Regions from separate parts of the Bradyrhizobium cosmicum genome, predicted to be linked through region 2. Evidence: riboswitches for the same ligand, from Rfam matches in the RefSeq annotation. Region 2 holds a riboswitch; the other holds the start of a gene.
The links. A riboswitch is a leader RNA that binds a small molecule or an ion and turns the genes downstream of it on or off. The one in region 2 is predicted to bind cobalamin.
Positions count from the first base shown of each region.

Region 1 (17,923 bases), 1.3 Mb from region 2:
GAGCGAGGCGGTGGCGGCGAGCGTCAGGCCCCAGATCGCGAGGAAATCGTTCCAGCCCTTGCCCCAGAACAGGATCAGCACGATGGCGACGTTGAGCAGGGTGACGCCCATCGTCACCGGGATCAGCCGTGTCACCGCGTCGATCTGCTTGGCGCGGATGCGGCGCATCTCGCGCTCGCTGAGATCGGCGGTCAGGCCGTCCTCGATCTCGAAGCCGCCGAGCCAGTACAGGAAAGCGCCGACCAGCCCGTCGCGCGGCTCGCTTCGCTTCATGGATTTGTCCGGCCATCCCATTCGAAAACCTCTTCGATATCAATGGCGCAGCGGCGGCTTAAGCCGGGTTAATTTTGTGGGAGATTTTGCGGCGTCCTTGACGGGCGCGTTTGCATTTTGTTCTAACCAAGGCCCCTGTCCGGAGCCGTCCAAATGCCCATCAGAGTCGCCACCTGGAACGTGAATTCGGTCCGGCAGCGGATCGATCTCCTCCTGACCTGGCTGAAGGAATGCCAGCCGGACATCGTCTGCCTCCAGGAGATCAAATGCGTTGACGAGGCCTTCCCGCGGCTGGAGATCGAGGCGCTCGGCTACAACGTGGTCACGCACGGGCAGAAGACGTTCAACGGCGTCGCCCTGCTCTCCAAGCTCCCGTTCGACGAGACCAAGTCGGGGCTGGCCGGCGACGACGAGGATGCCCATGCCCGCTTCCTCGAAGGCGTGGTGACGCTGAAGCGCGGCGTGCTGCGCATCGCCTGCCTCTATCTGCCCAACGGCAACCCGGTCGGGACCGAGAAATATCCTTACAAGCTCAAATGGATGTCGCGGCTTCTTGAGTATTCGAAGGAGCGCCTCAAGACCGAGGAGCCGCTGATCCTCGCCGGCGACTTCAACGTCATCCCGCACGCCCGCGACGTCCACAACCCGGCAGCCTGGACCGAGGACGCCCTGTTCAAGCCGGAGACGCGGGAGAGTTTTCAGTCCCTGCTCGGTCTCGGCCTGACCGATGCCCTGCGGGCTGTCACCGACGAGCCCGGGCTCTACACCTTCTGGGATTACCAAGCCGGCGCCTGGCAGAAGAACCATGGCCTGCGCATCGACCATCTGCTGCTGTCGCCGCAGGCCAGCGACAAGCTCGCCAATGTCGGGATCGACAGCTATGTGCGGGCCTGGGAGAAGCCGTCGGACCACGTGCCAGTGTGGGCGGATCTGGATCTCGAGGCGGCGTAAGCCGCCTCAGCGGATCAGTCGCGGCGGCCCTGCACCCACTGTTCCAGCATCTGCAGGCACATGGCGCGGTCGTCGTCGGAGGCCTTGGCGAAGGCTCGGTTGTAGTTTTCCTTGATCCAGGTCTCCTCGGCACCGGCGCTGTCGCGCGCCAGCGTCAGCCACATCAGGCCGCGCGCGGCCTGCCGCGGCAGGCGGTCGCCGTTGAACAGCATCTGGCCGAGCAGCGCCTGGGCCTCGTGCTGGCCCTTCTGGGCGGCGAGGCCAAGCCAGCGCGCGCCATAGCGGAAATCCTCGCGGGAGGCATCCGGCGTCTTCAGGTACAGCCGGGCGAGATCGTACTGGGCGTCCGCGTTGCCGAAATAGGAGGCCGCGTAGGAGAACATCTCCCTAGCCCGGTCCTGGTCCGGCTTGATCTTCGAGTTCGGGATGCCGCTGAGATAGTAGCGGCCGAGCGCGACGAAGGCGTTAGCCACGATCTGCGCCTGCGGCGCCGACGGGCTGTCCTCGGCATGCGCATTGGCGATCCGGCTGAAATATTCGAAGGCGCGCACGTCGTCCTGAACCACGCCGTCGCCATTGGCGTACATGCGGCCGAGCTTCCACTGCGCGATCGGATGCCCGCCCTCGGCGGCATATTGCAGCGCGCTGAGCGAGGTTTCCTGGGTCGGTGCCGGAACCTTGCTGCGGACGGTTCCCGCCGTGCCCGGCAAGGTGGTCACGACCGGGATGGTGGCGTCCTTGTTGTTGGCCGGCGAGCCGTCGAAGGCAAACGCCGGCGCGGCCAGCGCACTGGCCCCCAACACAAACGCAACAATGGCACGCCTAGATGTCCGCATAACACTGTTTCTCGTGCGCGCCGCCCGGATGGGTCACTGCCCCACCGACCGCTGGTCCAACCTGCTGAGCATATTTCCAGAGCGCGCCCGTCGTATGGTTAGTCGCGCGAGCGCTCCATTTGGTCTTGCGCTGGGCAAGCTCCTGGTCGCTCAATTTTACGTTAAGGGTACCGGCGACGGCGTCGATCTCGATGATGTCGCCGTCCTGGAGCAGCCCGATCGGGCCACCGATGGCCGCTTCCGGCCCGACATGGCCGATGCAGAAGCCGCGGGTGGCGCCGGAGAACCTGCCGTCGGTAATGAGCGCGATCTTGCCGCCCATGCCCTGGCCGGTCAGCGCCGCGGTGGTCTGGAGCATTTCCCGCATGCCGGGACCGCCCTTGGGCCCCTCGTAGCGGATCACGATGACTTCGCCTTCCCGATAGGTGCGCTGCTGGACCGCCTCGAAAGCATCCTCCTCACGGTCGAAGCACCTGGCCGGACCGGTAAACTTGAGGTTGGACATTCCCGCGACTTTCACGATCGCACCTTCTGGCGCCAAATTGCCCTTCAGACCGACCACACCGCCAGTAACGGTAATGGGTTTGTCCGCCGGGTGCACCACGTCCTGGTGCGGATTCCATTTCACGCTTTTGAGGTTTTCGGCGATCGTTCGACCGGTGACCGTAATGCAGTCACCGTGGAGAAATCCGTTGTCGAGCAGCGTCTTCATCAGAAGCGGTATGCCACCTACTTCAAACATGTCTTTGGCGACATAACGGCCACCCGGCTTCAAATCCGCGACATAAGGTGTCTTTTTGAAGATTTCGGCGACGTCGAACAGGTCGAACTTGATGCCGCACTCATGCGCGATCGCCGGCAGGTGCAGTGCAGCATTGGTCGAGCCACCAGAGGCGGCGACAACGGCGGCCGCATTCTCCAGCGCCTTGAGGGTCACGATGTCGCGCGGCCGGATGTTCTGGGCGATCAGGTCCATCACCTTCTCGCCCGCGGTCATGCAGAAGGCGTCGCGAATTTCATAAGGGGCTGGAGCGCCGGCCGAGTATGGCAGCGCCAAGCCGATGGCTTCCGAGACGGTCGCCATGGTGTTGGCGGTGAACTGCGCGCCGCAGGCGCCCGCCGAGGGGCAGGCCACGCGCTCGATCTCGTCGAGATCCTCGTCCGACATCGCGCCGACCGAGTGCTTGCCGACCGCTTCGAACATATCCTGCACGGTGACCTGCTGCCCGCGGAAATTGCCGGGCAGGATCGAGCCGCCGTAGATGAAGATCGAAGGCACGTTGAGGCGGACCATGGCCATCATCATGCCCGGAAGCGACTTGTCGCAGCCGGCAAGGCCCACCAGCGCGTCATAGGCATGACCGCGGACGGTCAGCTCGACGGAATCGGCGATGCACTCGCGCGACGGCAGCGAGGAGCGCATGCCGTCATGGCCCATGGCGATACCGTCGGTGACGGTGATGGTGCAGAATTCACGTGGCGTGCCGCCGGCCGATGCCACGCCCTTCTTCACCGCCTGCGCCTGGCGCATCAGGGAGATATTGCATGGAGCGGCCTCGTTCCAGCACGAAGCGACACCGACGAAGGGCTGGTGGATCTGCTCGGTGGTCAGGCCCATGGCGTAGAAGTAGGACCGATGGGGCGCGCGCGTAGGGCCTTCCGTCACGTGACGGCTCGGCAGCCTCTGCTTGATGTTGGTCTTCGCATCCATCGCGACCAGTTTCCTTGGCTAACCCTTGTCAGACCCGGAAAATCAGACCCAAGATTTGAATCGACCTTGGGATTTCCCTTCGCCTGTCACGGGCACCGCAGCCCTAAACATTAGAGCAATTTTATTCATGTTCGGGTGTGGCCAAAAAGCGGCGTTGATACGAACGGACTGCGATAACGGTTAAATCGCCCGGAACTGTTGCGTGGACAGCACAATCGTGGCCCCAAGGACACGGGTTGGCTTACTTCGATACCTCGCGGAAATGACGAGACGCAACTTTAGATTTGACCACAGTAATGATGCGCCCGCGCTTGGTTCGGAGATTTGAGCTCAGCCAAGTGAGTCGGCGTGGACAGCCATGGACATGGCTACGTCGCCAGATACCAATGTCATTCCCCGCGGCAGCGTGCGCGCTCTGGACGGCCGTCGCCTTGCGGCGGTGGGTCAAGGTCCGGTCATCGCAATGACCGGACTTGAACCACGGTGGCGCCTTACGCGTTCCGCATCGCACGGCCGAGCGGATCGACCAGGCGAACGATCTCGCAAGTAGCGACGAGGCCGGCGAGCCAGGCGGCGCTGGTCAGCCCTATGCGCGTCACGATGGCGGCGGTGAAGGCGCCCTCGCCGCCGAGCAACGGCGTCGCGGCAAGCAGCGCAAGCTCATAGACCGCATAGGCGGCGACCAGCGCGAGCGCCAGCATCAGCGGCGTGCGGCCCTGCGGCAGCATGCGCAGGATGCTCGACGCAGCAATGGTCGCGAGAAGCGCAGCCGCGCCGATGACAAGGCCCCAGGCGATGGTGCTGCCATCGATGGGATAGTGCAGCACGCCAAAGCCGATGCTCTGGTTCACGAGCCAGGCGCCGGTGACGACGAGCAGCGCCGGACGCAGCGGCAGCATCGCCGCGGCGACGACGGCGAAAGCCGCGAACGGCGTGGCACAGGCGAACGCGAAGCTTGCCAGCGCGCATGACACTGTCAGCAGCACAAAGCCAAACATCGGCGCGAGGCGCGGCGCAACCGGATGAAGCCGCAGACGGTCGCCGTGAGACGGCAGGATGTCGAGAGCCATGGATGATCTCCTTCTGTTTGAAGCCTAGTGCATTTGAGGGCATATGACAGCCCCACCCGGGGTCAGAACGTGGCGCCGGCCTTGAGCAGGTAAGTGCGGCCGGGCAGCGGATAGGCGCTGAAGCGGCCATCGGTGAAGGTGCTCGCGATCGCATAGTCGTAGTAGAGCGCGTTCAGCACATTGTTGACGCTCAGCGACCAGAAATAGCGTTCGAACTGTCCGCTGAGCTTGAGGTCGATGGTGCCGTTGGCAGGAATCGGCTTCTGCGTTCCTGCCTGGTCGTTGTCCATGCGCCGCTCGCTCCAGAACCGCGCGGTGGCATCGAGCACCACATAGTTCTGCCAGATGTTCCAGGTGACGCCCGCACTGGCGGTGTAGCGCGACACCAGCGGCACGTCGTTGCCGGCCCAGACGCCTTCGCGGAAGACGGCCCGCGTGACCGCCATGGCGGAACGCAGCAGCAGGGCATCGTTGACGCGATATGACAGACTTGTCTCCGAGCCATAGCGGCGGGTCGGATCGAGATTGGTGTTGTAGAACAGGATGGGGTTGAAATGGATCTCGTTGCTGAGGTCCATCAGGTAGAGACTGCTCTGCATCTGCAGCCCGCCTGCCTTGATGCGCAGCCCGCCCTCGACATCCTGCGAGGTCTGGGTCTTGAGCTGGAACGTCTGCGGGATCGCAGCAAAGGTGAAGGGGTCGAACGACGGACCTGACGACACGCGCTCGTCGACGTCGGGCGTGCGGAACGCGCGCGCGGCACGGCCGAACAACGAAACCGTCTCGTTGAGGCGATGCTCGGCACCGAGATGCAGCGCGTATTGGGTCTCATTGCTGCTGAGCGGGAGCGCGCCGATGTCGGCGTTGAACGGAGCTGAGGAATCGAACTTGTCGCGGGCCGACAGGCTGATGGTCTGCACCCGCGCGCCATAGGACAATTCGGTAGTCGGCGCCACGCCCAGTGTGTGCTGGAAATAGCCCGCAACCGTCTGCTGCCTGAGGTCGTAATTGTGCCAGGGCGCGAGCCCCTGCCCGGCACCGCGGTTCTGCTGAAAGCTCGCATCGTAATAGTCGATGCCGGTCAACAGCTGCGACGGCAGTCCCAGCAGCAGGCTCTTCACGCTGAGCCGCGGCGTGATCGACCAGGTCGTCAGATCCGCGTCGACATAGGTCGACGTGAAGAACGCGGGCACCGGCGCTGGGCTCGCAAAGAACGCGCTCTGCTGCTTCTTGTCGCGCACGCCGCCGTCGACGATGAGATCGACGCCGTTGACCAGGGTCTTGGTGAAGCCCGCGGTGGCGCTGAAGCCCTGCTGGTTGGCATAGTTGAAGGGCGTGCTGGTCCCCCTTCGGTTGCTGGCGAGTTCGTCGAGGCCGATGGAGGGATCGACGGTGCGGCCGCCCGGCAACCGCAGTTCCTGATCGTCGCCTGTTACGGTCAGGAAAGCGGTCAGGCCCGATGTCGTGTAGTTGAGATTGCCGACGCCGTTCTTCTGGACATAGCGATTGTTGTCGCGGTAGCCGTCGGTGCTGACGGCGTTGCCGTAGAACGAGGTCGACCACGGCCCGGAATTGAGCGACGTCGAGAAATTGCCAAGCCTGGTGTTGAACGAGCCGAAGCCGGCCTCGATGCGCGCGGCCACCGGCGGTCCGCCGACGCCGTTCCTGGTGACGATGTTGATCACGCCGCCGACCGCATTGTCGCCGTAGAGCACAGCGCCGGAATTGCCGCGCGTGATCTCGACGCGCTCGATTGAATTGAGCGGGATGGTGGAGAGGTCCACCTGCGCCATGTCGATGTCGTTCAGCCGCCGGCCGTTGACCAGCACCAGCGTGTTGGCGGTGGCAAACGCGCCGAAGCCGCGCAAATCGACGCCGGTCTTCGCGGTAACCGGGCCGCCATAAAGCGTCGTGATCTGGGCGCCCGGGACTTGCGCCGCGATGATCTCGGCGAGCGTCTGCGACGGCGCATGTGCGATGTCCGCGGCCGTGATCACGGTCGTGGCGGCCCCGACAATGCCGCCGGTGCCGGCGACGGCCTCACTGGCGGCGCCGGAGGAACCGGCTGCCGGCGCTCCGCTCCGGGCGACCTTCGGGGGCGCACGCCGGCTCGTCGTGTCGCCGTCGCCGGTCGCCCGGGCGCGCGTGCGGTTCGGGTCGTCGGGCCTCGTCACTTCGATCGGCGGCAGTTGCTCGGCGACGGCTTGCTGCGCGCGGGCGAGCGATGGATCGAGCGAGCAAAGAGAAGTGGTCGCGAACAGGCCGGCGCTGAGGCGCCTGGCGGCAGAGACAATACGGGACACAGTTGTAACCTCGGTGTGACGTCAGTGGCACGTCACAGCGAACGAGGTTTCACCGCGGAGCGATGGATTGCTCCGATGAAGCCAATGTCTGTACTCCCCGACCGACATCTTCGCGTGTGACCACGGCTGACGGCAGGTCTCCTGGCTCGCGGGTCGTTACCTCTGCGTCGCCTTCCCGGGACCGAGATTCCCAGTGGCATATGACGAGAGATTCACCGCTTACAGTTGCGGGGGCAGCCATGGCATTGAGACAATCCCGAAAGTTTGGACATTCCCGCACCACGTTCCCTTTTGATCTCCGTGAGGAGAACCGTCACGTAGCAATCTACGAGCCGGACAAGCGGGGAGTCAATCGGCCGGTTGCGTGAGCACCGAAGTCCCGCACCGAGGATTGAGCTGGCGCAATCAGGCCCGTTCGGTTTCAAAGCGCGTCCGCACCGTCGCCCGCTCACCGGCATCGACGAGCTGGCCGATGCCGGTACGGCCCGTCAGCGCGCAGCGGATGATCTTCTCGGCGACCGACCTGCGGAAGCCATGGTCCTCGCCGACGGGGCGATTGCGGCAGATCCGGTCCAGCGCCAGCTTCATGTTGATCCGTGTGCGGGTGTCGAAATGTTCGCTGATCATTCGCACGGCCCTCGATGCGTTGATGTCGAGGCAGAAACGCCCAGGCGTCGCCCGGGTTCCAAAAGGATCAGGCAATGCGCCAGCGCTTACGTCCGCCCTCTTGGACGCAAGGCCTGGGATTGGCCCACGGCCACGTCGTGCGTCGGGATGTCAGCGCGCTTGATCGGCATCAGCTGCCCGGAAGCGGAGATGATGGCGGTCTCCTCGCGGCGGCAGCGCGGGCACATGAAGCGGACCTCGTGCGGAGATGCCGACCAGCCCGCGCGTTTCACATTCGCCGCCATCGGCCAGGCCTCGCAATGCGAGCATGACACCAGAAACCGACCGGGATCGAGCATCCCCATTCCATTGGACTCCGTGTCCTGCCTGCCTGTTCTAATGATGATCCGACGCAATCGTTCCGGTGCCGGGGCACCGTCAGTCCCGTCCCGGGGAATCGAGGCGACTCAGCGCGCACCCTTGAGCGTGCAGGACGTCGAGCAGGTGACGGTGTTGCCGTGGTCGCACGCCTTGCAGGCCGCAACGCACTGGTTGATGTCGCGGGGATTGTAGGAGGTGTAGGTCCGCATCGCGCAGACCGGAGTCGAGCCGGTGATGTCCTGCTCCTGGTTGCAGGCCGCTGTCATCAGCGTGAGCACGATCACCGCAAGGAGGCGCATGGGAGGGCCCTGTGAGGCATGATCAAACGATATCCGCGAGTCGCGTTGCATTGCAACGAGCCGCGGCATTCCCACAGCGGAGCAGCCCAGCAAGCGTCTCCACGCCTCAAGGATGCGTGCCAAACGTTAAAAACGGCTTTCAGCCGCGCGGCCCCGCGATGGTTCCACCCATCATGCAGCGGTTTGCATGTCCGAGGCTGACGTCGAAGATCGACCTCAAGCCGCAGCCTTGGTCGCAATCGCCTGCCGCAGATCGATCGCCAACTGGCGATACTGCTCCGCCAACTTCAGATAGAACTCGCGCTTGGTGCTGTCGGTGGCGAGCTTGGTGATCAACTCGCATTCGGCGGTGAGCGTCTCGAACCGTTCCAGCCTGTCCTCAAGATCTGTCATCGGCGTATCCCCATCAAACGCCTCAAGGACGGCAAACCTAAGCCCGGGAAATAGGTCACGGCGAACATCGTTATGGAGTAGAATGAATTTTCGTCGGTGAAGGCGGCGTGGAGACACCGCCGCAACCGCTTACTTCTGCTCCAGCCGCCAAGCACCGTCCCACCCCTCGTCCGGCGGGCTGGCTTCGAATTGCGCGATGCGGGCGAGCAGCGTGCGCGACGGGCCGTCGCCGGGGACGGCTTCCAGCGCCGCGTTGAACGCGGCGCGAGCCTCGTCGAAGCGGCGGGCGCGATAGGCGGCGAGGCCTTCCGCATAGCGCGCGCGCAGGGTCTCCTGCGGCACGCTGAGCCCGTGCGCCTTGCTCATCACTTCGAAAATGGCTTGCGGCACGCTCTGGCCGGCGACCGTCAGGCGATCGATCTCACGCAGCTCGCAGGCCGTGCCGATCGCCTCCGCCGTCGCCTGCGAGATCAGGATACGGGTGCCGTAGGTCTTGTTGACGGCTTCCAGGCGCGAGGCGAGGTTCACGGCGTCGCCCATCACCGTAAAGCTCATCATCAGCTCGGAGCCGATGCTGCCGGTCAGGACCTCGCCGGTGGCAATGCCGATCCGCAGATCGCACGGCGCCGGCATGGCGCGGATGCCGAGCAGGTCGGGCAATTGCTTCTGCAGCGCGGGCACCTGGTCGGCCATGTCGATGGCGGCGAAGCAGGCGAGCAGCGCCGGCTCGTCCTCCTCGATGAAGGGCGGGCCCCAATAGGCCATGATGGCGTCGCCGATATATTTGTCGATCACGCCGCGGTGCGTCCTGATCGGAGCGGACATCACCGTGAAGTAGTGGTTCATCACCTTGACGAGGCCGCGCGGGGTCATGCCCTCGCTCATCGAGGTGAAGCCGCTCATGTCGGAGAACATGATGGTCATCACCCGGCGCTGGCCGTCGATGGCGACCTCGGGCCGGTCGATCAGGCCCTGCACCACCTTGGGATCGATGTAGCGGCCAAAGGTCTCGCGAATGCGCTCGTTCTGACGCAACTGCTCGATCATGCGGTTGAAGGCGGCGGCGAGTTCGCCGATCTCGTCCGTGGTCGAGACCGTGATGGTCTTGTCGAAGCGGCCCGCCTCGACCTCGCGGGTGCCGGCAAGCAGCAGTCGCACCGGCCGCGTGATGCCGCTGGAGACGAGCAGCGCAAACGCAAATCCGACCACCGCCGCAAGCACGGTCACGATGCCGGAGATGATGATCGCCTGCCTCTGGCGGCTGATCACCTGCGAGGTCGAGAAGAAGACCTGCGTCAGCATGTCGGCGCGGATAGCATCGATCCTCTGGTTGAACGCATCGCGCAGCGCGTCGAGCTGTTCCAGCGTGCCGCGGGCCTCGGCCATGTCCTTGGCCTCGATCTGCTTGAGCAGCTTGGCATTGCCGTCGTCAAGATTGCGCCGCAGCTCGGTGACAGCGCCTTCGATGCGGACGTCGAGCCTTGCCAGCGCGGCATTGTCGGAATAAGTGCTGGGGTCGTCGATGATGGCGTTGATGAGCTTGCGCGCGGTCTCGGCCTCTTCCTCGAACTTGCGATCCAATCCCTCGAAGTCGCGAAGCCGCGCGGCATAGGCCTCCTCGTCCGACGGCGACCCCATCCTGGTCATGACCATTCGCCGCAGCGCCAGCGCCCGCTCCAGCGAGCGGATATTGGCACGGGCCAGATGACTATAGGCTGGGATGTATCGGTTGCTCAGCTCGCCCAGGAGGACACCGACCTGGCTCGACATCACCATCGACAGGATCGAGGTGACGAGCATCAGGACGATCAATCCGAGGGCGATGCCGACGATCTTGCGCCGGATCGACTGGTTGAAAAGCGGCATGAGGGCGGGGCAAACGCTGAAAGGAGGGTCCAGGGAACTCATTACACCGGATTTCGCCGCGGGAACACGCGCAATCTGGCCATTCGCGACGCCGCGGTCGTACGCAACCGTCGCGAGAGCCCCACTCGTTAACAAAGGTTAAAAACCACCACCTTTTGCGATTTCGGAAGTTCCAGAGTTCCCATCTGTATTTTGCCGCATTGTTGCGTGAGCGTGAGGAATGCGAAACGATGCCGTGGCATCGTCTGGTTGTCGTTTGATTCTCGAGCCGCATGTCGTCGCGGACTTTGGTTTGTACTGGTTTCGCAGGGGGACCACGCAATGAACCAGTGCCTACGCTCGCTCGCGTGTGTCGTTGCTGTGGCCGCGATGGCCCTCCTCCCCGCCGAGCTGGCGGCGAAGAGCAGTCACAAATCGTCCGCGTCGAAGAAGACACATGAGGCGAAAGCCGGCAAGCAGCGTCACGCTGCGGCGAAGTCGCGCCATGGCAGGCATGCCGAGGCCAAGCGCAAGTCGAACAAGCAGGACAACGAGGTCTCGGACAAGCCGATGCTGCCGCCGCTGACCGGCGATCTCGCCGCGCTGAAGGACGCCATCGATCTCGCGCGCAAGGGCAAGACCGACGACGCGAGCGCGGCGCGCGACCGCATTGCCGATCCCGCCGGGGCGAAGCTCGCCGACTGGTTCATCCTGCGCCATTCCGAGAGCACCGCGAATTTCAAGCGCTACGCGGCCTTTCTCGCCGCCAATCCGGACTGGCCGAGCAGTGCCCTGCTCCGCCGCCGCGCCGAGGCGCGGCTGTGGCAGGAGAAGAGCGATGCGGCCACCGTGCACAAATTCACCATGGACCGGCCGACCAGCGCCAAGGGCAAGTTCGCGCTCGCCCGCGTACTGCTCGCTGAAGGTGACAGCGACAGAGCCGCGCGTCTCGTTCGCGAGGCCTGGCGCACCGACGAGTTGTCGGAGCGCAGCGAGGAGGATTCTTACGAAGCGTTCCGCGATCTGCTGACTGCAGACGACCATCGCGCCCGCATGGACAAGCGCCTCGGCGCCAAGGACTATGCCGGTGCACGGCGCGCCGCAAAACGGCTCGGCGAGGATGCGCTCGCGATCGTGAAGGCCTGCGCCGCGGTCAGCGGCAAGGCCAGCAAGGCCAAGGACTATCTCGAGGACGTCTCGACCGAAGCGCGCCGCGATCTCGGCTACGTGCTGTGCCGCGCGCAATGGCACCTCCAGAACGACCGCATCGACGACGCCGCCGAGGTGATACTGGCCGCCGCGCCCGACACGATGGCGGCGCAGGACACCGACGCCTGGTGGCGCGAGCGCCGCCTGCTCGCGCGCAAACTGCTCGACCAGGGCAAGTCCAGGACGGCTTACGACGTGGTGCGCACGGCGGCCATCCCGGCGATGGAGGTCTACCGGGTAGACCATCACTTCATGTGCGGCTGGATCGCGCTGCGCTATCTCGACGATCCCAGGACGGCGATGATGCACTTTGCCGCGATCGACGAAGGCTCCGCCAATCCGCTCGCGCTGTCGCGCGCGCATTATTGGCGCGGCCGCGCGGCCGAGGCGATGAATGCAATGGCGGACGCGCGCCTGAGCTATCAGGCCGCGGCGCGCTATCCGACCGCCTATTACGGCCAGCTGGCCCGCGCGAAGCTTGGCCTTGACCGCATCGAGCTGCGTCCGCCCTCGCCCGTGCTGGCCGCGGCCGACACCCCGCCCTCGGACGAGCGCGTGCGCGCCGCCGAGATGCTCTACGGCATCGGCGAACGCGACATGGTGTTCTATTACGCCGAGGATTTCGCCAAGGAGAGTACCGACGTCGCGGCGCTCGAAGCGCTCGGCGAACTGGCCAGCCGGCGCAACGATGCGCGCGTGATGCTAGAGGTCGGCAAGTCGGCGCTGGCGCGCGGGCTGGCGCTCGACCATTACGCCTTCCCGACCATCGGCATCCCCGAGCACAAGCAGGTCGCGCCCGCGATCGAGACCAGCGTGATCTATTCGGTGGCGCGCACCGAAAGCTCGTTCGACCAGCGCGACAAGTCGCCCGCCAACGCCGTCGGCCTGATGCAGGTAACGCCGGAAGCGGGCCGCGATACCGCAAAGCGCTTCGGCCTGACCTATGACTGGGACAAGATGGTTTCCGATCCCGTCTACAACACCCAGATGGGCGCGGCCGAGCTGAGCGCACTCCTGTCGGAATATCGCGGCAACCAGATCATGACCTTCGCCGGCTACAATGCCGGCCGCGGCCGCGTGCGCGAATGGGTGCAGGCGCGCGGCGACCCCAGGGATCCCAAGGTCGATCCGGTCGACTGGGTCGAGCGCATCCCACTCTCGGAGACCCGCAACTACGTCCAGCGCGTGATCGAGAACGTGCTGGTCTACCGGGCGCGGTTCGAGGGCAGCGGCGTGGTCGCCGGCAAGAGCGACCAGCGCGTGGTGGCGAAGGATGCCGCTGCGGTGGCGACGCCGGTGGGGTTTATGGGATCGGAGTAGCGCACCAGCACCTGCGCTCAATCCACCTTGATGTTCGCCGCTTTGATGATCGGCCACCATTTGGCGATCTCGGCCTTCTGGCGCGTGCCGAGCGCTTCGGGGGTGAGCTGGTTCTGCGGGGTCATCTCCAGCCCCTGGCTTTCGAGCTGCTTCTTCACGGCGGGATCGCTCAGCGCTTCCACGGCTGCGGCATTGAGCCTGGTGACGATCTCCTTCGGCGTGCCCTTGGGCACCCACAGGCCAGACCACAGCGTCATGTTGAAGCCCTTGAGCCCGGCTTCCTCCGCGGTCGGAATGTCGGGCGCCGAGGCCAGGCGCTTGTCGTCGGTGATAGCGTAGGCGCGGATGGTGCCGGCGCGGACCTGGTTGATGGAGTTGGAGGTCTGGTCGACGATGACGTCGATCTGTCCCGCGATGAGGTCGTTCAGCGCAGGCGCAGTGCCGCGATACGGCACGTATTGCAGCTTCACGCCCGAGACGCTCTCGAAATAGACGCCGGCGATGTGGCTGCCGGAGCCTGCACCGGCAGTGCCTGCGGTCGGCGATGACGGCCGCGACTTCAGCCATTCGATCAGCTCTTTCAGCGACGTCGCAGGCACCGCGTTCTTGCTGACGACGATCATCGGGTTGCTCGGCAGCAGCACCACCGGTTCGAGATCGGCGACGAGGTCGTAATTGAGCTTGTAGACGGCGCCGTTGGCGACATGGGTGCCGAGATGGCCGAACGAGATGGTGTAGCCGTCAGGCGGCGAATGCACCGCGCGGCCGACGCCGATCGAGCCACCCGCGCCGGTGACGTTCTCGATCACCAGCGGCTGACCGAGCGACGTCCGCATCCGCTCGGCGAGCACGCGCGCCATCGCATCGGACGGGCCACCGGCCGCGAAGGGCACGATGATTGTGATGGGACGTGAGGGATAGTCGTCGGCGCGCACGGCGCCGGTAAACGTGACAATGCCGATCAGCGCAGCCCAGGCGGCCTTCTTCATTGTTTTCTCCCAGCGATGTTCTTTGTTTTTCTTTACCTCGCCCCGCTTGCGGGGAGAGGTCGAATGGTGCGGCATTCGGATGAGGGGGAGTCTCCGCGGACCCAACTGTCGCCGCTCCCGCGGAGACTCCCCTCACCCCGCCCCTCCCAGCGCGAGCGAAGCTCGTCGCGCCCCCGCAAGCGAGGCGAGGGAGAAGACTAGAACTGCGTGTAATCGATCGGCTTGTGGCGGTCGAGCGTCCGGGTGACCGGCGGCAGGGGGTATTTCAGGCCGGTGGCGCAGTTGAACAGCATCACGCGATCGGTCTTGCTGACGCGGCCATCGGCGAGGCTGTCCTTGTAGGCGGCGTAGGTCGCGGCGCCCTCGGGACACAGCAGCAGCCCCTCCTCGCGCGCGACCTCGTTCAGCGCAGCCGAGATCTTGTCGTCATCGACCGCGATCGCAAAGCCATTGCTCTGCCGCACCGCGCGCAAAATCAGGAAATCGCCGATCGCCTGCGGCACGCGAATGCCCGAGGCGATGGTGTGGGCGTCCTCCCAGCGCGTCGCATGCTCTGTGCCGGCCTCATAGGCGCGCACCATCGGCGCGCAGCCGGACGCCTGCACCGCGACCATGCGCGGGCGCTTGCTGCCGATGAAGCCGATCTTTTCCAGCTCGTCGAAGGCCTTCCACATGCCGATCAGGCCGGTGCCGCCGCCGGTCGGGTAGAAGATCACGTCGGGCACGTCCCAGTCGAGCTGCTCGGCGAGCTCCAGGCCCATCGTCTTCTTGCCTTCGATGCGGTACGGCTCCTTCAGCGTGGAGGTGTCGAACCAGCCGACCTTGGCCTTGCCCTCGCCGACGATCTTGCCGCAATCGTCGATATAGCCGTTGACGCGGTAGACGGTCGCGCCCTGCAGTTCGATCTCGCTGACGTTCACTTCGGGCGTGTCGGCCGGGCAGAAGATCGTGGTCTTGATGCCGCAGGAGGTCGCATAGGCGGCGAGCGCCGCACCGGCATTGCCATTGGTCGGCATCGCCATGTGCTTGATGCCGAGCGCCTTGCCCATCGACACCGCCATCACGAGGCCGCGCGCCTTGAACGAGCCGGTCGGCAGGCGTCCCTCGTCTTTCACGATGATCTCACCGCCGCCGAGCTTTTTCCCGAGCTTGGGCAGCCGGATCAGCGGCGTGGTGACTTCGCCGAGCGAGACGATGTCCTTGCATTTGCGCACCGGCAGCAGCTCGCGGTAGCGCCACATGTCGGCGGGGCGCTGCGCGAGCGCGTCCTTGGTCAGCGCCTTCTTCACGCCGGCGAGGTCGTAGCGCACCAGCAGCGGCTTGCCGGCCTTGGAGAGGTTGTGGACCTGGTCAGCGGCGTAGTGATCGCCCTCCATCGCGCATTCGAGATGGGTGACGAAGGTCGGGCGTTCGATGGTGAGGTTGTCGTTGTCGTGCATGGGGTGATTTCCTTCTTGTTTTGCAAACGGCTCTCTCGGCCCGTCATTGCGAGCGAAGCGAAGCAATCCAGAATCTTTCCGCGGAGACAGTCTGGATTGCTTCGCTTCGCTCGCAATGACGGCGGCGAAGATGGTCAAATATTCAGCACCCTTCCATACGCATCGAGCACGGCTTCCTTCATCATCTCCGACAAGGTCGGATGCGGGAACACCGTGTGCATCAGCTCTTCTTCCGTGGTCTCCAGGTTCATGGCGACGACGTAGCCCTGGATCAGCTCGGTGACTTCAGCGCCGACCATGTGGGCGCCGAGAAGCTGTCCGGTCTTCTTGTCGAAGATCACCTTGACGAGGCCCTGGTCCTCGCCGAGCGCGATCGCCTTGCCGTTGCCGACGAAGGGGAAGCGGCCGACGCGGATCTCGCGGCCCCCCTCCTTGGCCTTGGCTTCGGTCAGACCGACCGAGGCGACCTGCGGATTGCAGTAGGTGCAACCAGGAATCAGGAGCTTGTCCATGGGATGCGGATGCAGGCCCTTGATGGCCTCGACGCAGACGACGCCTTCATGCTCGGCCTTGTGCGCGAGCATCGGGGGCCCCGCGACGTCGCCGATGGCATAGATGCCCGGCACGTTGGTCTTGCCGTAGCCGTCGATCACGATGCAGCCGCGGTCCGTCTTCACCCCGAGCTTTTCAAGGCCGAGATTCTCGATGTTGCCGACGACGCCGACCGCCGAGATCACGCGCTCGAACTCGGTGGTGACGGGCTTGCCCTTGCCGTCGTCGATGGTGGCGACGACGCTGTCGGCTTTCTTTTCGAGCTTGGTCACCTTGGTCGAGGACATGATCTTGATGCCCTGCTTCTCCAGGCGCTTGCGCGCGAGGCCCGCGATCTCGGCGTCCTCGACCGGGAGGATCTGCGGCAGGACCTCGACCACAGTGACGTCGCTTCGCATCGTGCGGAAGAACGAGGCGAACTCGATGCCGATCGCACCGGAGCCGACGACCAGCAGCGACTTCGGCATCTTCTCCGGCACCATCGCCTCGAAATAGGTCCAGATCAGCTTCTTGTCGGGTTCGAGCCCCGGCAGCACGCGGGGCCGCGCGCCGGTCGCAACAATGATGTGCTTGGCCTGGTAGCTCCCCTCGCCCAGCGCGCCCTTCGGCGCCTCGGCGTCGGATTTCTTCACGGTAACCTTGCCGGGCGCGTCGATCGAGGCGGCGCCCCAGATCACGCTGACCTTGTTCTTCTTCATCAGGAAGCCGACGCCGTCGTTCAGCCGCTTCGAGACGCCGCGCGAGCGTTGGACCACCGCCTTCGGATCGAACGAGATGTTGTCCGCCGACAGACCGTAATCCTTGGCATGCTGCATGTAGTGGTAGATCTCGGCCGAGCGAAGCAGCGCCTTGGTCGGGATGCAGCCCCAGTTCAGGCAGATGCCGCCGAGATAGGATTTCTCGACGATCGCGGTCTTGAAGCCGAGCTGGGCGGCCCGGATCGCGGCAACGTAGCCGCCGGGGCCGGAGCCGATGATGATGACGTCGAAGGATGTGTCGGCCATAGCGGCTCCCGTTCAACTCAAGACTTAACGCCGCGTGCACGGCGCCTGAAGACAACAAACCTGACCAGCCATTCGACGATCCCGAGCAGGATCACGACGGCCAGCGCGCTCAACACGATGGGTCGAGCGATATTCCGCGATAGTTGCTCCCCGGACAGGAAGGCGGACTGAAGAAAATCCAGCCCGATCGGATTGAGCGCGACGAGGGCTCCGAGCAACAGCGATATCCATGGCCATCGGGTACGGACATGCAAAATTGCCCCCTCCGCCGCCGCGTCAGACCATCATCATGACAGGGTTTTCGATCAGCTGCTTGAACGCCCCGATCAGCTCGGCGCCGAGCGCGCCGTCGATGGCGCGGTGATCGCAGGACAGGGTCACACTCATCATGTGCGCGATCTCGATCTTGCCGCCGCGGACGACGGGACGCTCCTCGCTGGTGCCGACCGCCAGGATGGTCGCATGCGGCGGATTGATCACGGCGGTGAAGTGGCTGATGCCGTACATGCCGAGGTTCGAGACGGCGGTGGTGCCGCCCTGATATTCCTCGGGCTTCAATTTGCGGGAACGCGCGCGCGCGGCAAAATCCTTCATCTCGTTGGAGATGGTCGAGAGCGTCTTGGTCTCGGCCTTGCGGATGATCGGCGTGATCAGGCCGCCGGGCATCGCCACGGCGACGCCGACGTCGGAATGGTGGTGCTTGACCATGCCGCTTTCGGTCCAGCTCACATTGCAGTTCGGG
Region 1 covers NZ_CP041656.2:3,525,564-3,543,486, reverse strand. The annotation lists gene FNV92_RS17055 (ATP-binding protein) at 1-294, opposite strand, end outside; gene xth (exodeoxyribonuclease III) at 427-1,224, shown strand; gene FNV92_RS17045 (tetratricopeptide repeat protein) at 1,239-2,060, opposite strand; gene ilvD (dihydroxy-acid dehydratase) at 2,047-3,771, opposite strand; gene FNV92_RS17035 (hypothetical protein) at 4,263-4,841, opposite strand; gene FNV92_RS17030 (TonB-dependent receptor) at 4,904-7,144, opposite strand; cobalamin riboswitch at 7,259-7,474, opposite strand; gene FNV92_RS17025 (hypothetical protein) at 7,550-7,771, opposite strand; gene FNV92_RS17020 (hypothetical protein) at 7,858-8,115, opposite strand; gene FNV92_RS17015 (hypothetical protein) at 8,218-8,430, opposite strand; gene FNV92_RS17010 (hypothetical protein) at 8,647-8,823, opposite strand; gene FNV92_RS17005 (adenylate/guanylate cyclase domain-containing protein) at 8,953-10,689, opposite strand; gene FNV92_RS17000 (lytic transglycosylase domain-containing protein) at 11,011-13,197, shown strand; gene FNV92_RS16995 (tripartite tricarboxylate transporter substrate binding protein BugD) at 13,215-14,186, opposite strand; gene FNV92_RS16990 (threonine synthase) at 14,384-15,625, opposite strand; gene lpdA (dihydrolipoyl dehydrogenase) at 15,760-17,181, opposite strand; gene FNV92_RS16980 (hypothetical protein) at 17,199-17,399, opposite strand; gene FNV92_RS16975 (pyruvate dehydrogenase complex dihydrolipoamide acetyltransferase) at 17,458-17,923, opposite strand, start outside.
Region 1: linked by a shared signal. The riboswitch ahead of FNV92_RS17030 (TonB-dependent receptor) and the one ahead of FNV92_RS23620 (energy-coupling factor ABC transporter permease) in region 2 are both predicted to bind cobalamin.

Region 2 (14,319 bases):
ATATCGACGAGGCCGCGATCAAAGCGGGACTTGGTGTCTGATGCACGTCGTCTTCCGCGAGAGCCGCGGTCTCGAGGAGACTGCGACGCCAAGGGACATCGGCCAGGACGCGGCCGATCTCGTGGTGCTCTCGTATTCGGATTCCGATCTGGCCGCGTTCGCGGCCGGCTGGCGGCGCGGCCGTGACAGCCTGCCGTCGCTGCGGCTCGCCAATCTTTCGGAGCTGCGTCATCCGCTGTCGGTCGACACCTATGTCGAGCGCACGCTGGCGCAGGCGCGCGGGATTCTGGTCCGTCTGATCGGCGGCGAGTCCTATTGGTCGTATGGGCTCGCGGCTCTTCAGCAACTCGCGAAGGATCGCGGGATCGTGCTCGCCGTGCTGCCGGCCGATGGCCGCGACGATGCGCGGCTCGATGAATATTCGACCGTGCCGGTCTCGACGGTGCGGCGGCTCAAGGTGCTCTGCGACACCGGCGGTCCCGTAGCTGCCCAAGCCGCGATCGCGCAGCTCGCGCTGGCCTCGGGGCTCTATGCCGGACCGGTCGTCGGCGAGACGACCGTTCCCGAGATGGGTTTCTATGATCCCTCGCGCGGCGTCATTGCTGCGCCGGCCGTGGGCGAGGGGAAGCCACGCGCGTTCGTGACGTTCTATCGCTCCTATCTGACCGCGGCGGACACCGGCCCCGTCGATGTCCTGATCGCCGCGCTGCGCGGGAAGGGGTTCGATGCCTATGGCGTGTTCGTCACCTCGCTGAAGGCTCCGGGCGTTGCGGATTGGCTGCGGGCGCATCTTGCGCAAAACCCGCCGGCCGCGATCGTCAATGCGACGGCGTTCTCGGCGCTGGGCGATGACGGTACGACGCCGTTCGATGCCGCATCCTGTCCCGTCTTCCAGGTCGCGCTCTCGACGGCGCGGCGCGAGGACTGGGCGAACTCGCTTCGCGGTCTGTCGCCGGGCGATCTTGCGATGCATGTGGTGCTGCCCGAGGTTGACGGCCGCCTGTTCGCGGGCGTGGTCAGCTTCAAATCGGCCGGGATGCGCGATCCCGATCTGCAATTCTCGCACCTGGCCCATCGCGCCGATGACGAGCGCGTGGAAGCTGTCGCCGCGCGCGTCGCGGCCTGGCGACGTCTTGCGGAAACACCCGCCGGCGACAAGCGGCTGGCGATCGTGCTGTCAAACTATCCGGGACGCCCGCACCAGATCGCGCATGCGGTTGGTCTGGATGCGCTGGCGTCGGTCGAGGCGTTGCTGTCCGATCTCGCTGCGGCCGGATTCGGTGTCGCGCCGGTCGATGCACTCGGCGAGACGCTGTTGAAGCGGAGCTTGACCTGGAGCGTTGCCGACTACCACGCAGCGCTCTCGCGCCTGCCGCAATCCTTGCAGGATGACCTCGTGCAAGCCTGGGGCGTTGCGGAGAACGATCCGAGCTGCCGCGATGGCGCATTCCATTTCGCCGCGATCCCGTGTGGCCGATCCATTATCGCGGTCCAGCCCGAGCGCGGCGATGCCGCCACGCGGGATGGCGACTATCACGATCTCGCCCGCACGCCGCGCCACGCCTATGTCGCGTTCTATCTCTGGCTCCGCGAACAGCGCTGCGACGCGATCGTCCACATTGGCGCGCATGGCACGCTGGAATGGCTGCCCGGGAAATCCGTGGCGCTTTCGTCGGCCTGCTGGCCGGAAGCCCTGATCGGCGACGTGCCGGTCATCTATCCCTTCATCGTCAACGATCCCGGTGAGGCAGCGCAGGCCAAGCGGCGCATCGGCGCTATCACCATCGGCCATCTGCCGCCGCCGCTCGCAGCGTCTGCGGTGCCGGAGGGCCTGCGCCGTCTCGAACAGCTGCTCGACGAATATTCGACGGCCGATGGTCTCGATCCAGCGCGTCGTCAGCGATTGATCGCGGCGATCCGCGACGAGGCGCGTGCGGCGGGCCTCGAAGACGATCTTGGTCTGGATGCCTCGGCCGCGCCGGCCGAAGCGATCCCGCGGATCGATCGCTTCGTCTGCGATCTCAAGGAAAGCCAGTACGGCGACGGCCTGCACGTGTTTGGCCGCGGCGCTTGCGGCGACGCGGAGCGGGACGCGCTGCGGGCCGCGCTTGCCGGCCAGCGCGTCGCGCCGGGACCGTCGGGCTCGCCCTATCGCGGGCGCCTAGACGTGCTGCCGACCGGGCGTAATCTCTTTGCCGTTGACCCGCGCGCCGTGCCGACGCCGTCGGCGCACGCGCAGGGCATCAAGCTCGCGGAAGAACTGCTCCGCCGTCATCTGCAGGATCACGGTGACTGGCCGAAAGGGCTCGTCGTCGATCTCTGGGGCTCGGCGACGATGCGCACCGCGGGCGAGGAATTCGCCATGGCGTTGCATCTGGCTGGCCTTGCGCCGCGCTGGGACCACGCCTCCGGCCGCGTCACCGGTTACCACATCATCGCGCCGGCCGAGCTCGGCCGTCCCCGCATCGACGTCACGCTGCGCGTGTCGGGCCTGTTCCGCGATGTCTTCTCCGGCCTTGCCCAATTGTTCGAAGCCGCCGCCGAGGCGCTCGCGGGCCGCGAGGACGAGGGCGATGAAAATCCCTATCGCCACCGCGCCTCCCGCGTGTTCGCCCCGCGGCCGGGACAATACGGCGTGGGTCTCTCGGCGATCCCCGATGCTTTCACGCCCGAGACGCGCGACGCAGCCGGCGAGGCCTGGCTGTCGGCATCGTCCTGGGCGTTCTCCGCCGACGGTGAGATCAAGTCCGATCGCGCCGGCATCGAACAGCGGCTCGCGTCTGCCGACGCCTTCGTGCACGTCCAGGACTTGCCGGAGACCGATCTGCTGCTTGCCGCCGACTATGCCGCGCATGAAGCCGGCATTGCGGCGGCAGCGGTGCATCTCGGCGGGCCAACGCCGTCGCTCTATCACCTCGATACGACGCGGCCCGAGCAGCCGCATGCACGGACGCTGACCGAGGAAATCTCCCGTGTCGTTCGCGCGCGCGCGGTCAATCCGGGCTGGATCGCCGGCATGATGCGCCACGGTTTTCGCGGCGCCGCCGAGATCACGGCAACGCTGGAGCACATGGCCGCCTTCGCTCACCTGGCCGATGCCGTGCCGCCGCATCTGTTCGATCTCTATTACGATGCGACAATTGGCGATGCCGATGTTCGCGCCTTCATGGCCCGTGAAAATCCGGCGGCGCTCGCCGCAATGGAGAGCTGCTTCGCGCGCCTGCACGACGCCTCGCTCTGGCGAACGCGGCGCAATTCGATCGCGGCTGCCCTGCGGGAGGCCTCATGAGTGCAGCATCGGTGAAGGGCTGGTGTCCCGGCGCGCTGCGCCCTATGCTATCGGGCGACGGGCTCGTGGTCCGCGTGCGCCCGTTCGGCGGTCGTCTCGAAGCCGGGCAGGTCGCCGGTCTTGCCGAGCTCGCCGAGCGTTACGGCAACGGTCTGATCGACGTGACCAGCCGCGCCAACCTACAGATCAGGGGCGTCACCGAACAGGGCCACCGCCGGCTGCTCGATGGACTTGCGTTGCTGCGGCTGCTCGATCCCGACACTGACATCGAGGCCCGCCGCAACATTCTGGTGACACCGTTCTGGAATGTTGGTGACGAGACGCAGGCGCTCGCTGCCGAGCTTGAAGAAGCGCTCGCGGACAGTTCGCTTGAACTCCCCACCAAATTCGGTTTCGCCATCGATGACGGAGAATCGCGCGTACTCGCCGGCGATTCCGCCGACGTGCGGATCGAACGCGACCGCGACGGCCGCCTGCTGGTGCGGGCCGACGGCGCAAAGCTTGGCCGTTTTGTCGGGCGTGGAGAGGTCGTGAGCACCGCGCTCGCATTCGCATCCTGGTTCATCGCCTCCGGCGGCGCGCAGGGCGGGCGAGGGCGCATGGCAGCCCACATTGCGGCCGGCGCGGCGTTGCCCCAAGCATTGAACGGCGAGACTGAACCGGCACCGGTGATGGCCGCGTCGCGGCCCGGGCATTATCCGCACGGCGCCCTGGTCGGCGTTGCGTTCGGACAGATGCTGCACACGACGCTGCATCAATTCTCCGGCTGCGGTCATGCGTTGCGCATGACGCCGTGGCGGATGGTGCTGAGCGAGGGCAAGCGGGAGATGCCGAGCGGGGCGGGCCTCATCACCGAGCCTCACGACCCCGCATTGCGCGTCATTGCCTGCAGCGGCGCGCCGCGCTGCCGCGAGGCCCACGCCGACACGCGTGCGCTGGCCGCCGCGCTCGCGCCGCGCATCGCGCTCGACACGCGGCTGCACGTCTCCGGCTGCGCCAAGGGCTGCGCCCGTTCCGGCGCGTCCGCGGTGACGCTGGTCGCGACCAGCGCCGGCTTCGACCTCGTTCGCGGCGGCTCGACGCGCGACGAGCCGGTCCTGCGCGGGTTGAATGGCGCCGACATCGTCAGCGATCCCTCCATCCTGGTCGGAGGGCACTGATGCCGCACGTCTACGAAACCGATGGTGCGGCGATCTACCGGCAATCCTTCGCGACCATCCGGGCCGAGGCCGATCTTGCTCGCTTCACGCCGGACGAGGAGCAGGTCGCGGTGCGGATGATCCACGCCGCCGGCATGGTCGGCCTCGAGGCACATATCCGCTTCACATCAGGCATGGCGACCATTGCGCGAGCGGCCTTGCAGAAGGGCGCGCCGATCCTGTGCGACGCGCGCATGGTCTCGGAAGGAATTACACGCGCGAGATTGCCTGCGGCCAACGCCGTCATCTGTACGCTCGGCGACGAAGCCGTTCCTGCGCTGGCGCAATCCATGCGCAACACCCGCTCGGCGGCAGCGCTGGAGTTGTGGCGGCCGCACCTGCATGGCGCGATCGTCGCGATCGGCAACGCGCCGACCGCGCTGTTTCACCTGCTCAACATGCTGGAGGACCGGGATTGCCCGCGGCCCGCGGCGATCATCGGCTGCCCGGTCGGCTTCGTCGGCGCAGCCGAATCCAAGGCGGCGCTGATGGCCGATCCGCCGGTGCCGGCGCTGACGGTCGAGGGCCGCCTCGGCGGCTCGGCGATTACCGTTGCCGCCGTGAACGCGCTGGCGAGCCGGAGCGAGTAGCCATGGGACGCATCATCTGTTGCGGTCTCGGCCCTGGCGACCCGGATCTGATGAGCGTCCGCGCGGACCGCACGGTGCGCGGCGCGCAGCATGTCGCCTATTTCCGCAAGAAGGGTCGGCCCGGGCAGGCGCGGCGCATCGTCGAGGGCATGCTGGCGGCCGACGTCACCGAATATCCCATGGAATATCCTGTTACGACAGAGATCGCCTTCGACAGCGCGGAGTACGTGCAGCTGCTGGCCGGCTTCCACGACGAATGGGCCGAGCGCCTTGCGAGATTGTCCCGTGCGGTCGACGTCGTCGTGCTCTGTGAAGGCGATCCTTACTTCTACGGCTCCTTCATGCATCTGCACACGCGACTGCAAGGCCGGGTCGAGATCGAGGTGATCGCCGGCATTCCCGGCATGGTCGGCTGCTGGAATGGCGTCGGCCAGCCGATCGCGCTCGGCGACGACGTGACGACGGTGCTGATGGGCACGCTGGCTGAAGACGAGCTCGAACGGCGCATGCGCGATTCCGATGCGCTCGTGATCATGAAGACCGGGCGCAACCTGGCAAAGGTGCGCCGCGCGCTAGCCTCCGCCGGCCGGCTCGATGATTCCTGGCTGGTCGAGCGCGGCACCATGCCGGGCGAGCGCGTGGTGCGGCTCGCCGAGATCGATGCCGCCGATTGTCCTTACTTTGCGATCGTGCTCGTGCACGGCAAGGGCCGGCATCCGGACGCCGCCGAATGACGGGCACGCTGACCATCGCGGGCCTCGGGCCGGGCAGCGATGGCCTGGTGACGCCCGAGGTTTCCGCCGCACTCGCGGCTGCCACCGACATTCTGGGTTATGCGCCCTATGTCGCGCGCGTGCCACCGCGGGCCGGCCTCAACTTGCGCCCATCTGACAATCGCGAAGAGCTGCAACGCGCGAGCGAGGCGCTGCGGCTTGCCGCCGAAGGCGGACAGGTCGTGGTCGTGTCCTCCGGCGACCCCGGGGTCTTTGCAATGGCCTCGGCCGTGTTCGAGGCGCTCGAACAGGCGCCGCAATGGCGGGAGCTTCCCATTCGCGTGCTGCCGGGCATCACCGCGATGCTGGCGGCGGCCGCCCGCGCCGGGGCGCCGCTTGGGCATGATTTCTGCGCGATCAATCTCTCCGACAATCTCAAGCCGTGGACGGTGATCGAGAAGCGTCTGCGGCTGGCCGCCGAAGCCGATTTTGCCATCGCGATGTACAATCCGCGCTCGGCCAGCCGGCCGGAAGGATTTGTCCGCGCGCTCGCCGTGCTGAAGGAAGCCGGCTGCGGCGAGCAACTGGTGATCTTCGCCCGCGCGGTCAGTGCCGCTGACGAGACAATCGAGACCGTGAGGCTGAACGACGCAACGCCAGAGATGGCCGACATGCGTACGCTCGTGATTGTCTGCAATTCGCGGACGCGCCGTGTCGGCCGCTGGGTCTATGCGCCGAGGCAGGTCCGATGACCGAGCCACTGCATGACCTCCGCCACGCTCTCGACCCGCAACCGTTCGGGCAATCGCGGCCGCGAGATCATGATCACGGGCAGGCCGAGCATGCGGGCCGCGTCGATCTTGGCGCGCGCACCGTTGCCGCCGGAATTGCGGGCGACGATCCAGGCGATGCCGCGTGCGCGCATCATCCCCAACTCGCCGTCGAAGGTGAATGGTCCGCGCGACACGATCACGTCTGCTGGAAACGGCAGGGAAGCTTCGGGCGGATCGACGAACCGCAGCGTGTAGGCGTGCTGCGGCTTCGCCGCGAACGGAGCGATGTGCTGGCGGCCGATGGCCAAGAATACTTTTGCCGGCGCGTTGGGCAACGCGGCGACTGCCGCATTGACGTCAGCGACCTCGATCCAGTTGTCGTCAGACGCCTTGACCCATGGCGCGCGTTCCAACGCGATGAGCGGCGTGCCGGTTTCCGCGCATGCGGCGACCGCGTTTCGGCTCATCTCGGCAGCGAAGGGATGCGTCGCGTCGATCACATGCGTGATGCCTTCGCGGCGAATGTAGTCGGCAAGCCCGCTCACGCCGCCAAAGCCGCCGATGCGGGTCGGCAGCGGCTGATCGGCAGGCGCGCGGGTGCGGCCGCCGTAGGAATAGACGGCATCGATGCCGGCGCGCGCGATCTCCGCGGCGAGCAGGCTCGCATCGGCAATTCCGCCCAGAATGAGGGCGCGCATTATGGCTGATCCCTGGCTGACCATCATCGGTATCGGCGAAGATGGCCTTGCCGGGCTGTCCGAGGCAAGCCGAAAGGCGCTCGAGGATGCCGAAACCGTGTTTGGTGGTGAGCGGCATCTGGCGCTTGCCGGCGTGACGGGGCGTGGTCGTCCGTGGCCGGTGCCGTTCGATGCGGAAATCGTGCTGAGCTGCCGTGGCCGGCCGACCGCGGTGCTCGCCTCGGGCGATCCGTTCTGGTACGGCGCCGGCGCGAGTCTTGCCGAGAAGCTCCATAGTGACGAATGGATCGCGTATCCCGGTCCCTCGACATTCTCGCTCGCTGCCGCCCGGCTTGGCTGGCGTCTCGAATCGGTCGCGTGCCTTGGGCTTCATGCCGCCCCGTTCGAGCGGCTGGTGCCGCATCTCGCAAAAGACGCACGCATCATCTGTCTGGTGCGCGACGCAGCGGCGATCGGCGATCTCGCGAAATGGCTGACGGAGCGCGGATGGGGCCCTTCACTCCTGTGGACTCTTGCGGCCCTTGGCGGTCCACGCGAACGCATCGACCAGCATCGCGTCGACCTCTTTGCAGATGATCTCTCGGAGAAACTGGTTGCGGTCGCGCTGCTGGCGAGGGGAACTCAGGGCATTCCTCGCAGCTCGGGACTGCCGGACGATCTCTTCGTCCACGACGGCCAGATCTCCAAGCGGCCGGTGCGCGCCCTCGCGCTCTCGGCGCTGGCGCCGCGCCCGGGTGAACGGCTGTGGGACATCGGCGCCGGCTCGGGCTCGATCTCGGTGGAGTGGGCGCTGTGCGGCGGGTCAGCGACCGCCATCGAGGCGCGCGAGGATCGTGTCGCGAATATCCGTAGCAATGCGGCGGCGTTCGGATTGGCGCATCGTGTCAGCGTCATCCCCGGAAAAGCGCCCGAGGCCCTTGCAGCGCTGGAGGCACCGGATGCCGTCTTCATTGGCGGTGGCCTCGATGGCGCAATGTTCGATGCCGTCTGGTCGCTGCTCGCGCCCGGTACGCGCCTCGTCGCTCATTCAGTGACGCTGGAAACGGAAGCGCTGCTCGGCGAGTTGCATCAGCGCCATGGCGGCGAGCTGATGCGGGTCGAGATTGCGCATGCCGCGCCGCTCGGCCGCTTCCGGTCGTGGGAGGCGGCACGGCCGGTGGTGCAGTGGAGTGCGGTTCGATGAAGGTCGCCGGACTCGGGTTCAAGCGGAATGTCACGCTGGCTTCGCTGCGCGAGGCTCTTCTGGCGGCCGGCGGCCCTGAAGGCCTTGCGGCGGTGGCGACCGTCAGCGACAAGGCTGATGCGGAGGTGCTCAAGCAGCTCGCGCGTGAATGCGGCGTACCGATCAAGGCGGTATCAGCCGATGTCTTGGCCGGTGTCGATACGCCGACGCAGTCAAGTCTCGTCGTTGAAAAGTTCGGCACGGGCTCGGTCGCCGAAGCCGCGGCGCTCGCGGCCGCTGGCCCTCGCGCGAGGCTGATCGCGACGCGCGTGGTCTCGCAGGACCGCACCGCCACCGCCGCGATCGCCGAAGGAGACGGCGCATGACTGTACATTTCATCGGCGCTGGGCCGGGCGCCCCCGATCTGTTGACGCTGCGGGGCCGCGATCTGATCGCCGCCTGTCCGGTCTGCCTCTATGCGGGCTCGTTGGTGCCCGAAGGTGTGCTGGCGCATTGCCCGCCCGGTGCGCGCATCGTCAACACCGCGCCGCTGTCGCTCGACGACATCATCGCGGAGATCGCTGCCGCGCATGCGGACGGCAAGGATGTCGCGCGGCTGCATTCCGGCGATCTCTCGATCTGGTCGGCGATGGGCGAGCAGCTTCGTCGCCTGCGGTCCCTCGGGATTCCCTATACGGTCACGCCGGGCGTGCCGTCCTTCTCGGCCGCTGCGGCCGCACTGGAGACTGAGCTCACGCTGCCCGGCCTTGCACAGACGGTGGTGCTGACGCGCACGCCGGGCCGCGCCAGCGCGATGCCCGAGGGCGAGAAGCTCGCCGCATTCGCCGCGACCGGTGCGGTGCTCGCAATCCATCTATCGATCCATCTGCTCGACACGATCATCGCCGAGCTGACGCCGCATTACGGCGCGGACTGTCCCGTCGCGATCGTCTGGCGCGCGAGCTGGCCGGACCAGCGCATCGTCCGCGCCACGCTGGCGACGCTCGATCGCGCCGTCGGAAGCGAGATGGAACGCATCGCGCTCATCCTGGTCGGCAAGACGCTCGGCGCTGCCAATTTTGACGAGAGCCGTCTCTATGCCGCCGACTACGACCGCCGCTATCGGCCTGTCGGCGCCGAGCCGCGCTTTCCGGAGGCGTCGTGATGGCGGCCGGCCTCGTCATCTCCGCGCCGGCCTCCGGCGTCGGCAAGACGACGCTGACGCTGGCGCTCGCGCGCGCCTGGCGCAATCGCGGTTTGAACGTGCAGTGCTTCAAGAGCGGTCCGGACTATATCGACCCCGCCTTCCATGCCGCTGCGACGGGACGGGCCTCGGTCAATGTCGACAGTTGGGCGATGGACCGGGCAACGATCGCGCATCTCGTTAGCCGCGGTGCGGACGCCGATGTCGTGCTTGCCGAAGGCTCGATGGGTCTGTTCGACGGCGTTGCTGCGCGCGGTGTCTCAGGCACCGGCGCCACCGCCGATATCGCGCAGATGTTGGGCTGGCCCGTGCTGCTGGTGATCGACCCTTCCGGGCAGGCTCAGACGGCGGCAGCGATCGCCGCAGGTCTTCGCGACTATCGCCCCGGCGTGCGCCTTGCCGGCGTCGTGCTCAATCGCATCGCCAGCCCGCGCCACGAAAACCTCGTGCGGCATGCGCTGATCGAGGCCGGCATCAACGTGTTCGGCGCGCTGCCCCGCCATGCCGAGATCAGCCTGCCGAAGCGGCATCTCGGCCTGGTGCAGGCCGAGGAGCAGGCGGAGATCGGCACGTTGATCGACGAGGCGGCGCGCTTCGTCGCCGAGCATGTCGATCTCGACGCGGTGCTGCGATCGGCCGCGGCATGGTCGCCGCAGCCCGCCGCGAATGGTTTGAACGTAACACCGCCCGGCCAGCGCATCGCAATCGCGCGCGACGCGGCGTTCTCCTTCGTCTATCCGCACATGCTGGAAGCCTGGCGCGCGGCGGGCGCCGAAATCCAGCCGTTCTCGCCGCTGGCCGATGAGGCGCCAGACGCGAGCGCCGATGTGTGCTGGCTGCCCGGCGGCTATCCCGAGCTTCATGCGGGAACGATCGCGGCCAATGCGCGCTTTCGCAGCAGCTTGCGCGCGTTCGCCGAGACGCGGCCGGTGCACGGCGAATGCGGAGGCTATATGGTGCTAGGCGAGGGCCTCACCGATGCCGACGGCATCCGCCATGAGATGACGGGCCTGCTCGGCCTGGAGACGAGCTTTGCCAAACGCCGCATGCATCTGGGCTATCGTCTCGCCGCGCTCGCTGGCCCGATGCCGGGGCATCAGGTCGGCGCGCGGCTGCGCGGCCACGAGTTCCACTATTCGACGATTCTCGCGCAGCCGGACACGCCGCTCGCGGTCGTGCACGATGCTACCGGCGCCGTCATCGCCGAGACCGGCTCGCGGCGGGGGCACGCCACCGGCACGTTCTTCCATCTGATCGCGGAGGACCGGTGAGCGGATTCGTCACTTTCATTTCCGCCGGCCCCGGCGATCCGGAGCTGCTCACGCTGAAGGGTGTTGCGCGGCTGCGCGAGGCGGACGTCGTGCTCTATGACGATCTCGCTTCCGGCGCGATCCTCGATCTCGCCCGTCCCGGCGCCAATCTCGTCGCGGTGGGCAAACGGGCAGGGCGGGCCTCGACCAAGCAGCACCACGTCAACCGGCTGCTGGTCGACTATGCGGCGACCGGCGTCCGCGTGGCGCGGCTGAAATCGGGCGATGCCGGCATTTTCGGCCGGCTCGAGGAGGAGATCGAGACGCTGCGCGAGGCCGGCATCGGCTACGAGATCATTCCCGGCGTCACCACCGCCTGCGTCGCTGCGGCGCAAGCCGGAATTCCGCTGACCCGGCGCCACACCTCGCGCCGGGTGCAGTTCGTCACCGGGGCCGACGTCACCGGTGAGCTGCCCCAGAACCTGAACTGGGCGGCGCTGGCCGATCCCGAAGCGACCACCGTGGTCTATATGGGCCGCCGCACCTTTCCGGCGCTTGTCGCGAAATTGATCGAGCACGGTCTGGCGCCAGGCACTCCGGCGCTGTTCGCTGAATCTCTCGGGCGCCCCGATGAGCGGCTGGTCCGCACCACAATTGCCGAACTGGCGGAGCAGCTTGCGCGCGGCGGCGCGGCGTCGACGGCGGCCGTGATTCTGTTCGGTGCGCTCGCAGGGGATTATCCGTCATGATCGCCCCGGCCGCCGCTCGCCCCTTGACGCCGGCTCCGCGAAAGGGGCACACAGGAGATGCATGGTGCTCGACGCGGCGCAAAGCGCCGGAGCATAATCGGGAATGGGGATGGGCGGACCCAGTTGCGGCGCCCCAAACCCCAGCCGCCCCCGCGACTGTAAGCGGTAAGGGACTCCGAACCGCCACTGGGCCGCAAGGCTCGGGAAGGCCGGAGAACCCAGTGAGCCGCGAGCCAGGAGACCGGCCGTGCGTGTTTTGAGGCCAACGCCGTCGGGTGTGACGGCAGGAAGGATCTGAGCCATGCATATCGAACCCGGGATCGTGACGGGCGCCAAGCTCGTGTTGAGTTACGCAACAGGCATCGCCGCCTGCGGTGTTGCGCTGAAGCTCGCGGTCGAGACCGCGCGCGAGCAGGGCGTCGGCTCGCTTGCGTTGCGCACCCTCGCCACCACCGCGCTTGTCTTCACCTTCTTCGAGATCCTGCCGCACTTCCCGGTCGGCGTCTCCGAGGTGCACTTCATTCTCGGCTCGACCTTGTTCCTGTTGTTCGGGGCGGCCCCCGCAGCTCTCGGCCTCGCCTTCGGTCTGCTGTTCCAGGGCATCTTCTTCGAGCCGCCGGATTTGCCGCAATTCGGCATGAACGTCACCACGCTGCTGGTGCCGCTGTTTGGGATCCAGGCGATTGCAGCGCGGATCATTTCGCGCAACACCGCCTATGTCGATCTCAGCTATCGCCAGGCGCTGGCGCTTTCGACGACCTACCAGGCCGGCGTGATCGGCTGGGTCGCGTTCTGGGCGCTCTATGGCTCCGGCTTTGCCATGAGCAATCTCGCCAACATCGCGACCTTCGCCGCCTCCTATGCGCTCGTCATCGTGATCGAGCCGCTGGCTGATCTGGCGGTGCTGGCGCTGGCGAAGTCGCTGCGCGGCGTCACCGCGCCCGGCCTCGTCACCCCGCGCCTGCACAACGCGGCCTGAGAGACAAGCGAACGGGCGGCCATCGCGGTCGCCCTTCGCACTCGCGATGCTCACGCTCTCCCTGATAGGCATCGGTTGCGGCGATCCCGAGCAGCTCACGCGCGCCGCGATCCGTGCCATCAACGCGGCTGATCTCGTCCTGATCCCGCGCAAGGGGAGCGCGAAATCCGATCTCGCCGATCTCAGGCGGACGATCTGCACGAACGTTCTGACCAACGACCAGACGCGCATCGCCGAGTTCGATCTGCCCGTGCGCGACGCCGGTGAAGCGGACTACCGCAAGGGCGTGGACGATTGGCACGATGCGGTTGCAGCGATCTGGTCGCGGACGATCGCGAGTCATCTCGAAGGCGATGGCAAGGTCGCGCTGCTGATCTGGGGCGATCCCTCGCTCTACGATTCCTCGTTGCGCATCGCACGGCGACTCACTCCCTTGCCGACAATTGAGGTCGTGCCCGGCATCACCTCGATCCAGGCGCTGTGCGCAGCCCATGCGCTGCCGCTCAACGACATCGGCGAACCGTTTCTGGTCACGACGGGGCGCCGCTTGCGCGAGGGTGGCTGGCCGCAGGGCGTCGATACCGTGGTGGTGATGCTCGACGGCGGCACCGCATTCCAGTCGCTTGATCCCGAAGGCCTGCAGATCTGGTGGGGCGCCTATCTCGGCATGCCCGACCAGGTCGTTCTATCCGGCGCGCTGGTTGAGGTCGGCCCGCGCATCGTGGCCGCGCGCCAGGAGGCGCGCGAGCGGCATGGCTGGATCATGGACAGCTACATTCTCAAGCGCAGGGCGTAAGCCAAGCGAGGCAGCATGCTTCCCGAATGGGTCTATCAGACGTGCCCCGATGTCTCCGCCGTTCACCGCGAGGCGGCGATCGCGCGGCAGGCGCAACTGACAAAGCCCACCGGTGCGCTCGGCCGGCTGGAACAGCTCGCGATCGAGCTTGCGGGCCTGCAGGCGACCGAGCAGCCGCGTGCGGCGCGGGTGCCGATCATCGTCTTCGCCGGCGATCACGGCATCGTCGCGCAGGGCGTGTCGGCCTATCCGCAAGCCGTCACCATCGCGATGATGGCGAATTTCGCCTCCGGCGGCGCCGCGATCTCCGTGCTGGCGCGCGAGCTTGGCGCGAGCCTCGAGGTGGTCGATGCCGGCACGCTGGCGCAGGGGGAGATGACGGGCGTCGTCACCGACAAGCCGCGCCATGGTACCTGCGATTTCAGCGTCCAAGCCGCGCTGACGCCTGCCGAACTGGCGTTCGCCTTCGAAGCCGGCCAGCGCGCGGTGGCGCGCGCCGGGGTCAGCCAGCCTGATCTGCTGATCTTCGGCGAGATGGGCATCGGCAACACCACGACATCGGCGGCGATTGCCGCGAGCCTTCTCGGCGTGAGCGCTGAGGAGATCGCGGGCAGCGGTACCGGCATCGATGCGGCCGGCCGCGCGCACAAGGCGCGCGTGATCGACGCTGCGATTGCGCGCCATGGCGTTGCCGGGGCCTCGCCCGAAAAAATCCTGTGCGCGGTCGGCGGCCTCGAGATCGCAGCGATCTGCGGCGCGATCATTGCGGCAGCGCAACGCCGCATCCCAGTATTGATCGACGGATTCATCGTCTCGGTCGCGGCGCTTGCGGCGGCGCGGCTCAATCCGTCGTGCCAGCCATACCTGTTGCCGTCGCATCAATCGGCGGAGCAGGGGCATCGGCTGGTGCTGTGCGC
Region 2 covers NZ_CP041656.2:4,869,282-4,883,600, reverse strand. The annotation lists gene cobW (cobalamin biosynthesis protein CobW) at 1-41, shown strand, start outside; gene cobN (cobaltochelatase subunit CobN) at 41-3,289, shown strand; gene cobG (precorrin-3B synthase) at 3,286-4,449, shown strand; gene FNV92_RS23665 (precorrin-8X methylmutase) at 4,449-5,078, shown strand; gene FNV92_RS23660 (precorrin-2 C(20)-methyltransferase) at 5,081-5,812, shown strand; gene cobJ (precorrin-3B C(17)-methyltransferase) at 5,809-6,543, shown strand; gene FNV92_RS23650 (cobalt-precorrin-6A reductase) at 6,519-7,265, opposite strand; gene cbiE (precorrin-6y C5,15-methyltransferase (decarboxylating) subunit CbiE) at 7,264-8,445, shown strand; gene FNV92_RS23640 (cobalamin biosynthesis protein) at 8,442-8,810, shown strand; gene cobM (precorrin-4 C(11)-methyltransferase) at 8,807-9,589, shown strand; gene FNV92_RS23630 (cobyrinate a,c-diamide synthase) at 9,589-10,899, shown strand; gene cobA (uroporphyrinogen-III C-methyltransferase) at 10,896-11,627, shown strand; cobalamin riboswitch at 11,673-11,891, shown strand; gene FNV92_RS23620 (energy-coupling factor ABC transporter permease) at 11,929-12,606, shown strand; gene cobF (precorrin-6A synthase (deacetylating)) at 12,653-13,402, shown strand; gene cobT (nicotinate-nucleotide--dimethylbenzimidazole phosphoribosyltransferase) at 13,418-14,319, shown strand, end outside.